One region of the Streptomyces sp. NPDC003027 genome, then DNA from elsewhere that is predicted to be linked to it. Evidence: riboswitches for the same ligand, from Rfam matches in the RefSeq annotation. Region 1 holds a riboswitch; the other holds the start of a gene.
What was found. Region 1 has a riboswitch for glycine ahead of gcvT (glycine cleavage system aminomethyltransferase GcvT). Riboswitches for the same ligand answer to the same signal wherever they lie in the genome.
Positions count from the first base shown of each region.

Region 2: another riboswitch for glycine. It lies ahead of gcvP (aminomethyl-transferring glycine dehydrogenase); the one in region 1 lies ahead of gcvT (glycine cleavage system aminomethyltransferase GcvT).

Region 1 is NZ_JBSFTU010000025.1:34,814-38,013, reverse strand. Features, by position in the region: gene gcvH (glycine cleavage system protein GcvH) at 1-75, opposite strand, end outside; gene gcvT (glycine cleavage system aminomethyltransferase GcvT) at 176-1,315, opposite strand; glycine riboswitch at 1,466-1,577, opposite strand; gene ACWDX6_RS19225 (AAA family ATPase) at 1,717-2,382, shown strand; gene ACWDX6_RS19220 (enhanced serine sensitivity protein SseB) at 2,512-3,200, shown strand, end outside.
Region 2 is NZ_JBSFTU010000037.1:9,499-12,698, reverse strand. Features, by position in the region: gene gcvP (aminomethyl-transferring glycine dehydrogenase) at 1-1,414, opposite strand, end outside; glycine riboswitch at 1,593-1,691, opposite strand; gene ACWDX6_RS23520 (PRC-barrel domain-containing protein) at 1,815-2,177, shown strand; gene ACWDX6_RS23515 (DNA polymerase IV) at 2,366-3,200, opposite strand, start outside.

The DNA.
Region 1 (3,200 bases):
CGTCGCGACGCCGTCCTCGGCGTCCGACAGCCACTCGTGCTCCTTGGTGTAGCGCAGCTGCTGGGGGTTGCTCATGACCTGATTCTCCTGGATCGGGGGAGTGCTGATGAACGTGGGTCTTGCGGGATGAGACGGGAGGTGAGACGGGCGGTGGGACGGGTCCCGCCGGGAAACGTCACTTCCGGCGCTTGTAGAACGGCAGCGCCACGACCTCGTACGGCTCATGGGTGCCGCGGATGTCCACACCTACACCCGGCGTGCCCGGCTCGGCGTGCGCCGCGTCCACGTACGCCATGGCGATCGGCTTTCCGAGGGTCGGGGAGGGGGCGCCGGAGGTGACCTCGCCGACGACCTCGCCGTGCGCGACGACCGGCATCCCGGCGCGCGGGACCCGGCGGCCCTCGGCGACCAGGCCGACGAGCTTGCGCGGCGGGGCGGTCTCGGCGCGCTCGGCGGCCTTCTCCAGCGCCTCGCGGCCGACGAAGCGGCCCTCGTTGGTCGTCTTCTCGAACTTGACGACCCGGCCGAGACCGGCGTCGAACGGGGTCAGGGAGGTGGTCAGCTCGTGCCCGTACAGCGGCATGCCCGCCTCCAGGCGGAGCGTGTCACGGCAGGACAGACCGCAGGGGATCAGGCCGACGGGGGCGCCGGCCTCCGTCAGCGCCTTCCACACGCCCTCGGCGTGCTCGGGCTTCACGAACAGCTCGAAGCCGTCCTCGCCGGTGTAGCCGGTACGGGCGATCAGCGCGGGGACCCCGGCGACCGTGCCGGGCAGACCGGCGTAGTACTTCAGCCCGTCCAGGTCGGCGTCGGTCAGCGACTTCAGGATGCCGGGGGACTCGGGGCCCTGGACGGCGATCAGCGCGTAGGCGTCGCGGTCGTCGCGCACCTCGGCGTCGAAGCCGGCCGCCCGCTCGGTGAGCGCGTCCAGGACGATCTGGGCGTTGGAGGCGTTGGCGACGACCAGATATTCGGCCGGTGCGGCCTCGCGCTCCTGGAGCCGGTACACGATCAGGTCGTCCAGGATGCCGCCGTCCTCCTGGCAGATCATCGTGTAGCGGGCCCGGCCCACCCCCACCGTGGAGATGTTGCCGACCAGCGCGAAGTCGAGCAGCTCGGCGGCCTGCGGCCCGGTGACGGCGATCTCCCCCATGTGGGAGAGGTCGAAGAGGCCCGCCTTGGTGCGGACGGCGTTGTGCTCGTCGCGCTCGCTGCCGTAACGCAGCGGCATGTCCCAGCCCGCGAAGTCGGTCATGGTCGCGCCCAGGGAGCGATGCAGGGCATCGAGGGCGGTCAGGCGGGGGGCAGTGCTCATGGGTGTGGCTCCCGGATCCCAGGGCGAAAAAAATCATGACGGACGAGGACGATCCTCCCCATCTGTCATGGAACCTGAGAGGTTCACCGAGAGCATCCTCGGCTTGCACCTTGGGTGGGGCGCGACAACGCGCCCGCTTTTCAGATCTGCCTCATCCGCGCGGTACGGGGCCTGAGAGATTCAAGGGAGGGTCTTGCTCCTTCGGCGCCCGGACTGCTACAGCACTGCTACAGCCTGTCCGGGACTCTCCCGCGCGGATTCGAGCGGCCGGTATGTGGTTGTGTGCGCTTGGCGCGCACATCATTGCACGCGGGTCCTGATCGGCAAATCGCTTGTGCCTCATTACCGTCTCTTTACACTTCTTGGGGAAGGGTCTTCAGGACCCGACAGGGGGAGAAGCGATGACGTTCCAGCGAACCGGCGCCTACGCGGCCACCGGCATACCGGCCCAGCGCGCCCGGGCCAGGACCCGGCGCCGCGCCGCCGCGCGCCTGCTCCGCGACCTGCGCGACCGGGACGGGCGCGGCCCGAGCGTGCTCGCCTTCGCCGCCGGCGACCTGGTGGTCGTCTCCGGGCTGCCCGGCAGCGGCAAGTCGACGCTGCTGCGCCAGGCCGCCGACGGACGCGGCATCGACTCGCAGGACGCCCGCGAGCGCTGGGAGGCGCGGATGCCCCGCTTCCTGCCGTACGCCGTCTACCGCCCGCTGGTGCGCGTCTCGCACTACGCCGGGCTGCGCCGCGCCCTGCGCGCCGGCCGGAGCGTGATAGTCCACGACTGCGGCACCCAGTCCTGGGTGCGCAACTGGCTCGCCCGCGAAGCCCGCCGCCGCGGCCGCTCCCTGCATCTGGTCCTGCTCGACGTCACCCCCGCCGCCGCCCGCGAGGGCCAGCGGGAGCGGGGCCGCGGGGTGTCCGGGTACGCCTTCGCCCGGCACCGCCGGGCGGTCGGCCGGCTGCTGCGCTCCGTCGAGGCGGGCCGGCTGCCCCGCGGCTGCGCCTCGGCGACCCTGCTCGACCGGGACGCGGCGGCCGCGCTACGGAAGATCGCCTTCCGGGACGCGCACTGACCGGCGGGGGAGCGGCGGCGTCCCGGACCGGCGCGCTCCGTACGCTTGTGGCCACGACGGCGCCGGGGCGGCGTTAGGGTTCTGCCCCGAGGGCGCGCGACCGGACGCGTGAGAAGGGGAACCGAGACCGTGGACGTTACGTGGCCGGGCAATGAGCTCGAAGAGGTACTGGCCGCCTCGCTCGGCAACCCCGCCGCGGGCGGCCGGCTCGTCGAGGTCCTCGGCCGCAGCCCCGTCTGGGTGCCGCTGCCCAACGGCGGCAGCCCCGAGAGCAGCGACCTGGACCTGCCCACGATGGAGATCGACGGCATCCCGTACGTCCCCGTCTTCAGCTCCGAGCAGCAGTTCCTCGCCTGCGTCGGCAGCCACATGTCGTTCACCGTCGCGCCCGCCCGCGAGTTCGCCCGCGGCCTGCCGCCGCAGCTCGGCATCGCCGTGAACCCCGGCGGCACCGTCGGCGCCCCGCTGCCCCCGCCCGCCGTCGCCGAACTCTGCCGGGCCGGACGCACCCCGCTGGACGGCCCCGCGAGCGGCGGCCGGGTCCGGCTCTTCGAACCCGACTGGCAGGACGACCCCGTCGACTTCCTCTCCGCCGCGGCCGCCGAGTTCGAGGCCACGGGCGTCGTCCTCACCGCCCGCCGCGCCCTCGCCAGCGTCGAGGGCACCGAACCCGCCCTCTTCGTCGGCGTCCAGCTCGCCGGCTGGGACGGCGTCGACCGCAACGCCCCGCTCGACGCGCTCGGCCGCGCGCTGGGCCGGGTCGAGGTCGCCTGGCCGGTCAATCTCATCCTCCTGGACGTTGCGCGGGACCCCGTGGC
Region 2 (3,200 bases), on a different contig from region 1:
CGGTGCGCAGGAGCCCGTCGGGCAGCGTGTCCTCGGCGGCGGCGTCCAGGGCCTCGATGTCGGCGTCGACGCCGAAGGCGCCCCACACGGCGGCGAGCTGGGCGCGGCCGGTGGTCTCGTCGCAGGAGATCGACACGTGGTCGGCGTCGACGAGGTACAGGTTGACACCGGCCTCACGGGCGGCGGCGACGGCCTCGGCGGCCTTGCCGGGCACGCGGACGGTGAGGGTGTCGAAGTACGAGCCGTGCACGATCTCGACGCCACCGGCCTTGAGGCCCTCGGCGAGGACCGTGGCGTACCGGTGGACGCGCTGGGCGATCTGCTTCAGACCGTCGGGGCCGTGGTAGACGGCGTACATGCCGGCCATGACGGCGAGCAGCACCTGCGCCGTGCAGATGTTGCTGGTGGCCTTCTCACGGCGGATGTGCTGTTCGCGGGTCTGCAGGGCCAGGCGGTAGGCGCGGTTGCCGTCGGCGTCGACCGAGACGCCGACCAGGCGGCCGGGAAGGGAGCGGGCGTGCTTGTCCTGGACGGCCATGTAACCGGCGTGGGGCCCGCCGAAGCCCATCGGGACGCCGAAGCGCTGGGTCGTGCCGACGGCGATGTCCGCCCCCAGCTCGCCGGGCGAGGTGAGCAGGGTGAGCGCCAGCAGGTCGGCGGCGACGGTGACGATCGCGCCGATCTCGTGGGCGGCGTCGATGACGGGCTTGATGTCCCGGACGGCGCCGGAGGCCCCCGGGTACTGGATCAGCACACCGAAGACACCGCGCTCGGCGATCTCGGCGGGGATTCCCTCGCTCAGGTCGGCGACGACGACCTCGACGCCGGTCGGTTCGGCGCGGGTCTCGATGACGGCGATGGTCTGGGGCAGGGCGTCGGCGTCGACGAGGAAGACGCCGTTCTTGACCTTGCCGACGCGCCGGGAGAGGGCCATGGCCTCGGCGGCCGCGGTGCCCTCGTCGAGCAGCGAGGCACCGGAGGTGGGCAGACCGGTGAGGTCGGCGACCATGGTCTGGAAGTTGAGCAGCGCCTCCAGGCGGCCCTGCGAGATCTCCGGCTGGTAGGGCGTGTACGCGGTGTACCAGGCGGGGTTCTCCATGACGTTGCGGAGGATCACCGGCGGGGTGAAGGTGCCGTAGTAGCCGAGGCCGATCATCGGGGCGAGGACCTGGTTGCGGTCGGCGAGCCGGCGCAGCTCGGCGAGGACCTCGGCCTCGGTGCGGGCGTCGGGAAGGCCGAGCGCCTCGGCGCTCTTGATCACGTCCGGCACGGCGGCGGCCGTGAGCTCGTCGAGGGAGCCGTAGCCGACCTGCGCGAGCATCTTGGCCCGGGCTTCGGCGTCGGGCCCGATGTGCCGCTGTTCGAACGGGATGCCCTGCTCGAGCTCGGAGAGCGGAATGCGGTGGGCGGTCATGTACGGAGGCCTCCTGGTCGTCACGACCTGCGAGGGGCACCACGGCGCGGGTGCCCGGACGGCCTCCCCCTCTGTCATCTCAACCTGAGAGTTTCACCGGCACGCCGAAGGGCACGCCGGCTTTCACCGTCGGTGAGAGCGGATGCCGTCGGACGCCCGCCCTGCTTTCCAGAGTGACCTCGTCCGTGCGGTACAGGGGCCTGAGAGATTCCGGGGAGGATTTGCTCCTTCGGCGCCTCCGGAAGTTCTCTCCGGAGGACTCTCCCGCACGGGGTCGACAGCCACAGCCAGCCTACCAGCGCGGTTCCCGCTCCCATCGCTCAAGTGGCCGACATCCCAGATGTGCACTTTCGTAGTCTTTGAAGGTCTTCGAAGACCAGTCGCGACAGTTGGAGGGACCGTGCAGACCGACATCGATCCGCGCAGCCTGATCGGCCGCAAGGCGTTCGACCGCGACGGCAACAAGATCGGCACCGTGGACGAGGTGTACCTCGACGACGCGACGGGGGTACCGGAGTGGGCCGCGGTCCGCACGGGACTGTTCAGCCGGGACGCGTTCGTCCCTCTGGAGCCCAGCGAACTGGTCGAGGACGGTCTCCACGTCCCGTACGAGCGCGCCCTGATCAAGGACGCCCCCGACTTCGGTGTGGGCCGCCATCTCTCCCCGGAACAGGAGCTCCAGCTCTACCGCCACTACAACATCGCCCTGCCGCCGGTGCCGGACCACGACTTCGGCCACCTGGCGGGCCAGGAGGAAGCCTGACCGGCCGCTCGGGCCTCTCCAGCCCGGTTCGCCCCGGGCGGCCGCAGGCCGCGGCCTTCCCGGGGCGACCGCTTGTCCCCGCGCGAGCGCGCACGGCTCTTCTCCCCCGTGGGCACCACGTTGTACGTCCCAGAGCGATCCGGGAACCGCCGGGGGACGGTTCCTGGGCGATCGCCGCGGGACGGTTCCTAAGCGACCGCCGCCGTCCCCGCCCCGCCCCCCACCAGCGGCAGCGGGTCCGCCGGCTCCAGTTCCGGGTCGTCGACGGGGAAGGTCCGCACCCGCCCCGGCCCCGACCCCGGCTCCTCGAAGCGCACGGTGACCCGCCCGACTCCGCTGCCCTGCACCCACCCGGCGCCGTACACCGCGTGCCGTACGTCGTGCCCGGGCGCCCATCGCCGCTCGGCCGGCGCCGGCTCGACCGCCTCCGGCGCCGCGGGCGTCTCCCCCGAATCCTCCTCGGACGGCGGCTCCGCCGCCTCCGCCTGCGCGAACAGGTCCTCCTGCGTGTAGTCCGCCAGCCCGCTGACCCCCACGCCCAGCAGCCGCACCCCGCCCGTCGTGTCCACACCCTCCAGCAACCGGCCCGCCGCCTCCCGCACCACCACCGGATCGTCCGTGGGCCCGCGCAGCGTCTCCGACCGCGTCAACGTCGAGAAGTCGTACCGCCGTACCTTGAGCACGATCGTCCGGCCCGAGTGCCCGGAACCCCGGAGCCTGCCCACGCACCGCTCCGCGAGCCGCTCCACCTCCGTCCGGATCCGCACCCGGTCGTGCAGGTCCACGTCGAAGGTGTCCTCCACCGACACGGACTTCGCGTCCCTCTCGGCCACCACGGGCCGGTCGTCGTGCCCCTGGGCCATGCGGTACAGGGAGGCCCCGTGCGCCCGCCCCAGCAGCCGTACAAGCTCGTCCTCACCCGCTTCCGCGAGGTCCGACACCGTCGTCATGCCCGCCCTGCGCAGATGCTCCCCGGTGGCCGGGCCGACGCCCGGCAGGATCCGCACGGACTTCGGTCCGAGC